2 regions of the Roseburia sp. AF20-18LB genome follow, and region 2 is predicted to be linked to the other one. Evidence: predicted binding sites of a transcription regulator. Region 2 holds the regulator's gene; the other holds the start of a gene.

Region 1 (5,747 bases), on a different contig from region 2:
TCTTCCAAGGAAAATGGATTGCCAGAGGTATCGAGACAGGTATTTACCCCTTTTTCTTTTGCCAGCCGGAACAGTTCTGTCACGAAATCTATCTGTAAAAGAGCCTCTCCACCGCTTACGGTGATTCCGCCCTTTTCTTTCCAATAAGTTTTGTAGCGAAGTGCCTTTTTTAACACTTCTTCCGGTGTCATCAGCTCTCCGCCATCTTTCGCCCAGGTATCCGGGTTATGGCAGTACTGACATCTCATGTTACAGCCTTTTAAAAATACAATATATCTTACACCCGGCCCGTCTGCCGAGCCAAAGCTTTCTACGGAATGGATGCGTCCTTTTATTTCACTCATATTGCCTCCTATACACCAAAATACTTACGGCTGCTTAACAACCTACGATAAAAATGTGCAGGCTTTTTTCATTAAGCCTGCACATTCTGCTTTACCTGAATCGCGGAAAAATCGTATGTTCCCCGCAGTTCGGTTACTGTCTTAAATTACATACGCTCATGACAGGTACGGGCAATAACATCAAGCTGCTGCTCTTTTGTCAGGTCGATGAACTTAACTGCATAGCCGGATACACGGATTGTGAAGTTTGCATACTCTTCTTTCTCCGGATGCTCCATTGCATCAATAAGCTTTTCTTTGCCAAATACATTAACATTCAGATGATGAGCACCCTGGTCAAAGTATCCGTCCATTACATTTACAAGATTATCGATTCTTTCCTGCTCGTTGTTTCCAAGTGCGCCAGGATTGATGGTCTGTGTATTGGAAATACCATCCAATGCCCACTCATATGGAAGCTTGGTCAGAGAGTTTAAGGAAGCTAAAAGTCCGTTCTGCTCTGCACCGTAAGATGGGTTAGCTCCCGGTGAAAGCGGTTCGCCGGCTTTACGTCCATCCGGCATAGCTCCGGTTGCTTTACCATATACTACGTTAGAAGTAATGGTAAGGATAGAAGTTGTAGGCTCAGAATCACGATAAGTATGATGTTTCTTTAATTTATCCATGAAAGTCTTAAGCAGCCATACTCCGATTTCATCGGCACGGTCATCATCATTTCCGTATTTCGGGAAGTCTCCTTCGATTTCGAAGTCTTTTGCAAGTCCGTTCTCATCACGTACGACTTTTACTTTTGCATATTTGATTGCAGAAAGAGAATCGATAACATGTGAAAATCCTGCAATACCGGTTGCAAAGGTTCTCTTTAAGTCGGTATCCATCAGAGAAAGCTCTGCTGCTTCATAGTAATATTTATCATGCATATACTGAATCAGGTTCAGTGTATTTACATAGATGTCTACTAACCAGTCCATCATCTTGTCATATTTTGTCATTACTTCATCATAGTCAAGATATTCAGCTGTAATTGGTGCGTAGTTTGGTCCTACCTGCTCGCCTGATTTCTCATCAACACCACCGTTGATTGCGTAAAGCAGACATTTTGCAAGGTTTGCACGAGCGCCGAAGAACTGCATCTCTTTACCTGTCTGTGTAGCAGATACACAGCAGCAGATTGCGTAATCATCGCCCCATACCGGTTTCATTGCATCATCGTTCTCATACTGGATTGAGCTTGTTTCAATCGAGATACGTGCTGCATAATCACGGAAGGTCTGTGGCAGTCTGGATGAATAGAATACAGTAAGATTTGGTTCCGGTGCCGGTCCCATATTCTCTAAAGTATGAAGGAAACGGAAGTCTGTCCTGGTTACCATGGAACGTCCGTCTACACCTGTTCCTGCTACATCAAGGGTTGCCCATACAGGGTCACCGGAGAATAACTGGTTATAAGAAGGAATACGTGCGAATTTAACCATACGAAGTTTCATTGTGAAATGGTCAATCAGCTCCTGAGCCTGCTGCTCGGTAAGAATTCCCTTATCCATATCTCTCTTAATATAAATATCAAGGAAAGTAGAAACACGTCCTACTGACATTGCTGCACCGTTCTGTGTCTTGATTGCTGCAAGGTATCCGAAGTATAACCACTGAACAGCCTCTTTTGCATTGGTTGCAGGTCTTGAAATATCATATCCGTAAATCTCAGCCAGTTTCTTCATGTCTTCCAGACATTTAATCTGCTCTGCAATTTCTTCTCTTAAACGGATGACATCATCTGTCATCTGTCCGCATCCGCAGTTGGCTTTGTCCTTCTTCTTCTCAGCGATTAAGTAATCCAGTCCGTATAATGCTACACGACGGTAATCACCTACAATACGTCCACGACCGTAGGTATCCGGAAGACCTGTTAAAATCTTAGCATGACGAACCTTCATCATTTCCGGTGTATAAGCATCAAATACTGCTGTATTGTGTGTCTTATGATACTTGGTGAAAATTTCTTTTAATTTATCATTTACTTCATAACCGTAGGTCTCACATGCCTGAACAGCCATCTTGATTCCACCATATGGCATGAAAGCTCTCTTTAATGGTTTGTCAGTCTGAAGACCAACTACCTGCTCTAAATCTTTTAAGCTTTCATCGATATATCCCGGACCATAAGCTGTAATTCCGGTTACAACCTCTGTCTCCATATCAAGAACGCCGCCCTTGGCGCGCTCTTCTTTCTGTAATTTCTGAAGTGCATCCCATAGCTTGTTGGTTGCATCTGTCGGCTCAGCTAAAAAGCTCTCATCTCCATCATATGGAGTGTAGTTGTCCTGAATGAACTGACGAACATTGATTTCTTCTTTCCAGAGACGTCCTTCGAATCCATCCCACTCTTTCATTTCAATCATTACGATATCCTCCTAAAAATATACTCAGCATGAACACTGAATGGTTACTAATTAGAATTAGTCTTGTTTAACCTTAGTTAGTATATACTGACTGTCATTTTTTTGTCAATACGTTTTGATGTTCAAAAAATCATACAAAACATCATGTAAATACAAGAAAACGAGCCAGTCCTCCAGGTTCATCGCCCAGACGGTCGGCTCGTTTTCGTTATACTTCATGTGGTTTTTCCACTTATCCGTCAGTCATATAACGGTTTTATCATAGACTATTTCTTTTCTGATTGCAATAGCTTATGAAAACTTTTTATCAACTATTTTTACCATTTTATCTGTTCTTTTCCTACAATACTTTGGAAAGGAAGTCGCAAAGACGCGGATTCTGTGGATTGGCAAAGAATTCTGCCGGTGTATTCTCTTCCTGAATCTGTCCTTCATTGATAAACATGACACGGCTTGCCACTTCTCTTGCAAATCCCATCTCGTGTGTTACTACTACCATGGTCATGCCATCCTGTGCCAGTTCTTTCATAATCTCTAAGACTTCTCCTACCATTTCCGGATCCAGTGCGGAAGTCGGCTCGTCAAATAACATGACATCCGGATTCATTGCCAGTGCTCTTGCAATTGCAATACGCTGTTTCTGTCCACCGGAAAGCATTGCCGGATAGGTATCTGCTTTATCAGACAGTCCGACTCTCATCAAAAGCTCGTCCGCACGCTTAGATGCCTCTTCCTTATTCATAAGTCCGGTCTGAACCGGTGCCAGCATGATATTTCCTTTTACGGTATAATTTGGAAACAGATTGAACTGCTGGAATACCATTCCAATCTTCTGACGCATCTTGTTGATGTCTACGGATTTATCCGTGATATCTGTTCCTTCAAAAGTAATCACACCGGAAGTCGGCTCCTCTAAAAGATTTAAGGAACGTAAGAATGTAGATTTACCACAACCGGATGGTCCGATGATGGCTACTACCTCTCCCTGGGCGATTTCTGTGGAGATACCATTTAATACATTTACATTTCCAAAGGATTTACACAAATCCTTTACTTCAATCAATACCTTCTTATCGCTCATTTGTTCTCAACCTCGTTTCCAGTTTATGTACACCAGCCGTTAAAATCATAACGATTATCAGGTAGATAATTGCAACACCGAACAATGGTAAGAACGGGTCATAGGTCTGGCTACGGATGATATCGCCACCCTTTGTCAAATCCGGGATTGCAATATATCCACTGATGGAAGTCTCTTTCAGTAAGGTAATAAACTCATTTGCCAGTGCCGGAAGTACATTCTTAAATGCCTGTGGCAGAATAATCAGACGCATGGTCTGCGAATAATTCAGTCCGAGGCTTCGTCCAGCTTCAAACTGTCCTTCGTCTACAGACATGATTCCGGAACGTACAATCTCTGCCACATAGGCAGCCGAATTCAAACCAAAAGCGATTACAGCCACTGCAATCTTATTATCGAGTGCAACCAGAATAATATAGTACATAATCAAAAGCTGTACCATCGTAGGGGTTCCACGCCATATGGTAAGATACACTTTACATATAAAATTCAAAACATTTAATCCACCATGTTTATCATGGGTGGAACGGATAATTGCGACTAAAAATCCAACCACAATACCCAGAAGTACTGCAAGCACTGCAATAAGCAGTGTATTGCCAAGACCACGTAACAGATAAAGATATCTGTCTTTCTCTATAAAATCCTGTTGAAAGCTGCTTAAAAAATCGCTCAAGGTCTTTCCTCCTATACCGATTATTTATTTCTTACTACAATAACCTGGCTTGCTGTTGCATAAGTATCTGTAAAGTCAATGTTCTTAAGACGGTCTTCTGTTACAGTCATTCCTGCTGCACCAAAATCTGCTTTACCGGAAGATACTGCTGCGATGATTGCATCAAATTCCATATCTTCAATCTCTAAATCATAACCAAGCTTGTCACAGATTGCTTTTGCGATATCTGCATCGATACCAACTACGTTGTCACCATCATAATATTCGTATGGCTCAAACTGCGCATTGGTTGCCATGGTAAGTTTTCCGTTTGGATATTCTGTTCCCTCCGGAGTCTCATATGGATGCTCTCCTGTTTCATCACCAATATAGTTGCTGATGATAGTATCGATTGTTCCATCTGCTTTTAACTCTTCGATTGCTTTGTTGAATTTGTCTGTTAAATCTGTGTTATCTTTTGCGATACAGATTGCATATTCCTCTGCGTCAAAGGTATCATCTAAAATTTTCAAGTCATCATTCTTCTCAACAAATGCCTCTGCAGGCTGCTTGTCGATGATTACACAATCAATTTTACCGGTCTTTAATGCCTGAATTGCATCAGAACCTTTGTTGTAACGCTCTACGGTGCTTCCTTCGTCCTCATATGCTGTTGCATCGGCATCTCCGGTTGTTCCAAGCTGAACACCGATTTTCTTTCCCGGAAGGTCATCCTTGGAATTTACTGTGTTTGCAGCTACAGATGAGCCACATCCTACCATTGCTACTGTCATTGCTGCAGTTAATAAAAGTGCTGCAAATTTCTTCATGTTCTTCATATTTATTCCTCCTCTGATTATAATTATGTGAATTTATATTTCATACAACATCATAAAATATATCAACATAACGCCTAGTATAGCATGATTCCGCCTATTTCACAAGTACCCGGAGAGTATTTATCTGCATTTAAAAATACATTTTTCCATGTATTTTTAAACAGGCAGTACCTCAGTAGTTTGCATATTCGCTTCATAATTGTTATAATGTGCCAAGAAAAGTGATGATACTTGAGGAGGTTTTTTCATGAAGCGATTTGGCAGAATTATGTTCTGTTTTCTTCCGGCTCTGCTGGCATTTGGCCTGCAGCAGCTTATCTCCATTCCGGCAGTGGGGCTTGCCCTGCTGGGTGGTTTTTATACCAAAGGGGCAACTTCTATCGATGACTGTATGGATGCATTTTTAAATATTATTTCCACCGCCAATTT
Region 2 (5,747 bases):
TTCTTTTCATGTAGAAGATAATGAGAAAACAGCAATTGTCGGCATCAATGGTGCCGGCAAATCTACGTTATTGAAAATTATAGTGGGAGAGCTGGCACCGGACAGTGGCGAGGTAACCGTTGCAAAAGGAAAAACCATCGGTTATCTTGCCCAGTATCAGGATAAAGACAGCAACGAGACCATTTATAATGAAGTGCTTCATGCCTGCGATGCATTAATCGAAAAAGAAGAAAAGCTTCGTAAAATGGAAGAAGACATGCAGCATGTAAGCGCAGATGAATTAGAGAAATATATGGAGCAGTATAACCGTTTCAGCCATGCCTTTGAATTAGAGGGCGGACTGACTTTTCGCAGTGAGATAAACGGTGTGTTAAAGGGACTTGGTTTTTCGGAAAATGATTTCGGAAAGAAAATGTCAGAGTTATCCGGAGGACAGAAGACCAGAGTGGCATTAGGCAGACTTCTGGTAACCAAGCCTGACATTATCATGCTCGACGAGCCGACCAACCACCTTGATATGGCATCGATTGCATGGCTGGAAAACTATCTTTTGAATTATAAAGGAGCCGTAATTATCGTAGCCCATGACCGTTATTTCTTAGACCGGATTGTTACGAAGGTAGTGGAAATATCCCGCCATACGGCAACGGTATTTCCGGGAAATTATACCGCATATGCGAGGCAGAAGGAAATACAGCGGGAAAGTCTTTTGCGACAGTATTATAACCAGCAGCGGGAAATCAAGCACCAGGAAGAAGTAATATCCAAGTTAAAATCCTTTAACCGGGAAAAGTCCATTAAGCGTGCGGAAAGCCGTGAGAAGGCATTGGATAAAATAGAACGTATTGAGAAGCCAATCGATGAAAAAACAGATATGCATATTACATTGGAGCCGGAAATTACCAGTGGAAATGATGTACTTTCGGTGAAAGGTCTTTCAAAATCTTACGAGCATAAACTGTTTTCAAACATTGATTTTCAGATTAAGCGAGGGGAAAAAGTTGCTTTAATCGGAAATAACGGTACCGGGAAAACCACCATTTTAAAGATAATCAATGGAATTGTAGACGCAGATGCCGGGGAGATAAAGCTTGGAAGCAATGTGGAAATCGGATATTACGATCAGGAGCATCAGAACTTAGACCCGGATAAGACGTTATTTGATGAAATTGCAGATGCTTATCCGAATCTGAAGGCAACGAAGATTCGAAATGTGTTAGCAGCATTTTTATTTACGGATGATGATGTGTTTAAGCGGATTCGTGATATCAGTGGTGGAGAAAGAGGCCGTGTTTCACTGGCAAAACTGATGTTATCCAATGCTAACTTCTTAATTTTAGACGAGCCGACCAACCACCTTGATATTATGTCGAAGGAAATTTTAGAGTCAGCCATCAATTCCTATACCGGAACGGTGCTTTATGTATCCCATGACCGTTATTTTATTAATAAAACTGCCAGCAGAATTCTTGATTTAAAGAATGAAACAATTTTAAATTATATTGGAAATTATGATTATTATCTGGAGAAAAAGGAAGTTCAGGAGTTGGCGGCATTTGGCACAGCTACACAGGAACGTGCAGAAAATTCAGCAGCAAAAGGAAATGTCATTGTTTCCGATGGAACTGGAGAAAATAATGGAACAGAGCAGATATCCGGCGGAGGAAAACAGAAGTTAAGCTGGGAAGAAATGAAGAAACAGCAGGCAGCAAAACGTAAGCTGGAAAACGAATTAAAGCGTACAGAAGATGAAATTGCTAAGAGAGAGGCAAAGATAGAAGCATTAAATGATGAACTGTCAAAGCCGGGGGTAGCATCAAATTCCTATGAATTAAACAAAATCCATGAGGAGCAGATGCAGGAAGAGGCAGCGCTGGAAGAACTCTATGCAAAATGGGAAGAATTAAGTTTACAGAAAGATTGTTAAAGTTGTAACACATTGACATCCTTTCGGCAAGAAACTATAATTATTGTAGGGTATTGAGAGCAGGAGGAACTGGCAGAATGAGCAAAGAAATATCACAGGCAGTAATTCGTAGAATGCCAAGATATTACCGATATCTGGGGGAACTTTTAGATGAAGGGGTAGAACGTATTTCATCGAATGAACTGAGTGCAAGAATGAAAGTGACCGCATCGCAGATCAGACAAGATTTAAATAATTTTGGTGGTTTTGGACAGCAGGGATATGGTTACAATGTACAATTTCTGTATGAAGAAATCGGAAAGATTATGGGATTAAATGAACAGCATAATATTATTATTATTGGAGCTGGTAACTTAGGACAGGCACTTGCCAATTATGTGAAGTTTGAAAAACTCGGCTTCGTCATAGTAGGATTGTTTGACGTGAATCCGGAGTTATGCGGAAAATCCATTCGTGGCAATAAAATCGAAATGATTGATAAACTGGAAGAATTTGTAAAGACACATAAGGTAGATATTGCTACACTGACTATGCCGAAAGAAAAGGCAGATGCTGTGGCAAACCAGCTGGTAAGCCTTGGTGTACATGCAATCTGGAATTTTGCCCATGTGGATCTGGAAGTATTGGATGAAAATGTTGTAGTAGAAAATGTACATTTATCAGACAGCCTGATGCAGTTATCCTATAATATGACAAAGAACAAAAGGGAAAAGGAAACGCTGGAATAGAGGTGTTTTTGCATGAAAGATGACAAGGAATTTCTGGAAGCATTAGAAAGCAGAAAAGTACCAATACTTGTATTGGATCAGAAATGGCACAGACTTTTTGCGTTAAGCGGAAAAACCAGTGAAATCAAGCGGCTGGAAGAAAAGGTAAATCAGTTGTTAGAACAGCAGGGAAAGCTTAATAATGATTTGAAAGAGCTGAAAAAGACAAAGAATCAGTTAATGAAAAGCATTGTTGTCAACATGGAAGGAACTCATGAAGAAAATGAGGGGGATCTTTCTTCCAGAAAATTAGATGAAGACAAGAGACTGATTGATGAAGTCAATGTCAAAATGGAAGAAATTGAGGATGAATTAATTGAACTTCCACGAAATATAAACAGTGCAAATCAGGAACTTATGTTAGAAAGCATGCGTTACTGCTATGAGAGACTAAGACAGAACAGCAAAGAAGCAGATGAAATTACGGCCTGGATTGATAAGGTAAGGGTAGAACTTAAGAAAAATATCATCAAAAAACAGAACCGTGAAATCAACAACCGGCAGATTTATTCTTATATGCATGATATTTTTGGTGTGGATATTTTAAATATATTTGATCTGCGGCAGGAAGATGAAGACCGTCTGCAGGGAAAAAAAGCGGTGGAAAATGCGGACGAAAGGAATTAATTTATGGAATATCTTGTAAATTCCCGGGAAATGAAAACATGTGATACCAATACAATCGAACATTTTAAAGTGCCATCCATGGTTCTGATGGAGCGGGCAGCACTTTCTGCGATAGAAGTAATACAGGAAAAAGAAATTTCATGTAACCGCGTGCTGGTAGTGTGTGGAACCGGAAATAACGGCGGCGATGGTATGGCAATTGCAAGATTGTTATACTTATCCCACATTCCGGTTGAAGTATATATCTATGGAAATAAAGCACATTTTTCAAAGCAGGCAAAAGAACAGTATGAAATCTTGACATCATATGGTGTACCATTTATTGATGAAATGGAGGATGCAAATTCCTACAGCCTGATTATTGATGCGTTATTTGGCATAGGATTATCACGAAAATTAGATGATGAACTGGTGCACTTGATGGAACGGCTGAACCAGAGCAGTGCCCACCGGCTGGCGGTGGACATACCATCCGGTATCTCGGCAGATAATGGAGCTGTATTAGGTGGTGCATTCAAAGCAGATGATACCGTAACCTTTGCTTACTGCAAAACCGGAATGGTATTATTTCCTGGTGCAGAATACTGCGGAAATATTACGGTTAAGGATATCGGAATTGGAGAAGAAAGCTGGTTAGATAAAAGACCTGCAGCTTATGCAATCACAAAGGAAGATTTAAATTTTTTAAATAATCGTGCTGCTGATTCGAACAAGGGAACCTTTGGAAAAGTCCTTCTGGTTGCCGGAAGCGTGAATATGGCAGGTGCGGCGGTTCTTGCAGCAAAGGCAGCTTATCGCAGTGGCTGTGGTCTGGTGAGAATATATACACCGGAAGAAAACCGTATTATCTTACAGACAGCAGTGCCGGAGGCAATTCTTACTACCTATTCTGCAAAAAAGGCTGATACACAGCAGCTGATAGAATGCCTGTCCTGGGCAGATGTTATTATTTTAGGACCTGGAATTGGCAAAAGTGATGTGGCACACAGTATTGTAAAGACGGTACTTAAGAATGCGGCAGTACCAATGGTAGTAGATGCCGATGCATTAAATATCATAGCAGAGCAGACCGAACAGCTTCTTCGCCCGCATACGGAACTGGTATTAACGCCACATCTGGGGGAAATGTCCCGGTTAAAACAGCTTGCCATTTCCTATATCAAAGAAAATATTGAACAGGTTGCGGAAGATTTTGCAAGGGAATATAATGTAATCTGCGTTTTAAAAGACAGCAGAACGGTAACGGCAATTCCTTATGGAAAAACATTTATTAACCGGAACGGTAACAGCGGAATGGCTACTGCAGGAAGTGGTGATGTACTGAGCGGAATTATCGGAAGTCTGATGGCACAGGGCTTATCTGCAGAGCAGGCGGCACCGCTTGGGGTATATGTACATGCAGCGGCTGCAGATGAACGGAGCAAAACAGTTTCAAAGCATGGACTGACTGCAGGCGAAATTATAAACGGATTATCCGAAGTGTTGTCATAATAATAATTTGAGGTGAATGAAATGAAAAAATATAGCAGGGTATATGCCAGCGTGAATCTGGATGCGGCCATTGAGAATATGGAGGCAATGCACCGGCTTTTAAAGAAAGATACCAGCATGTTTGCGGTAATTAAAACAGATGGATATGGACATGGTGCAACGGAACTTGCCCGTGTATTAGAGCCGCTTCCGTATCTCCATGGCTTCTGTGTAGCCACAGTGGAAGAGGGCGTAATTTTAAGAAATCATGGAATTAAGAAGCCGATTCTGATACTCGGTTTTGCATTCCCGGATGAATATGAGATTATTGTAGAGCAGAAATTAGAACCTGCCGTATTTACGTATGAGATGGCAGTTGCACTTTCAGAAGCTGCAACAAAGAAAAGTCAGGATGTGGCAATACACATTGCAGTGGATACCGGAATGAGCCGGATTGGTTATCAGGTGGAAAAAGAAAATGCAGGAGAGATAGCGCAAATCAGTAAGCTGCCACATATAATAATGGAGGGGATTTTTACCCACTTTGCAAGGGCAGATGAAAAAGACAAAACGGGTGCCCATAAGCAGCTTGAACTGTTTCAGAAAATGATTGCAATGTGCAAAGAAGAAGGCGTTATTTTCCATCATGCACACTGTTCAAACAGTGCAGGAATTATTGATTTGCCGGAAGCAAATATGGACATTGTAAGAGCGGGAATTACATTATACGGACTCTGGCCATCGGATGAAGTGCAAAAAGACAGACTGCCAATGCACCCGTTAATGGAATTAAAGAGTCATGTTTCTTACGTAAAGACACTGCCGGCTGGAAGGGAAATCAGCTATGGTGGAACCTATACCACAACCAGAGAGACGAAGGTGGCAACGATTCCGGTCGGTTATGGAGACGGTTATCCGAGAACTTTATCTAACAAAGGTTCTGTACTGATTCAGGG

The links. Region 2 encodes Rex, which represses fermentation and respiration genes when NADH is low (regulators of the CRP and FNR family bind a similar motif). Its sites were predicted from a motif close to ATTGTTAANTANTTAACAAT; they were not measured.
Region 1: a site for Rex is predicted at 2,834-2,853, ahead of pflB (formate C-acetyltransferase). Genes of this name have one in related genera too.

The regions. Positions count from the first base shown of each region.
Region 1 covers NZ_QTWP01000004.1:197,093-202,839, forward strand. The annotation lists gene pflA (pyruvate formate-lyase-activating protein) at 1-344, opposite strand, end outside; gene pflB (formate C-acetyltransferase) at 491-2,743, opposite strand; ZMP/ZTP riboswitch at 2,921-3,000, opposite strand; gene DWX65_RS09915 (amino acid ABC transporter ATP-binding protein) at 3,084-3,824, opposite strand; gene DWX65_RS09920 (amino acid ABC transporter permease) at 3,814-4,500, opposite strand; gene DWX65_RS09925 (transporter substrate-binding domain-containing protein) at 4,521-5,318, opposite strand; gene DWX65_RS09930 (type II CAAX endopeptidase family protein) at 5,566-5,747, shown strand, end outside.
Region 2 covers NZ_QTWP01000001.1:213,738-219,484, reverse strand. The annotation lists gene DWX65_RS01110 (ABC-F family ATP-binding cassette domain-containing protein) at 1-1,927, shown strand, start outside; gene DWX65_RS01105 (redox-sensing transcriptional repressor Rex) at 2,005-2,655, shown strand; gene DWX65_RS01100 (hypothetical protein) at 2,668-3,321, shown strand; gene DWX65_RS01095 (NAD(P)H-hydrate dehydratase) at 3,325-4,812, shown strand; gene alr (alanine racemase) at 4,834-5,747, shown strand, end outside.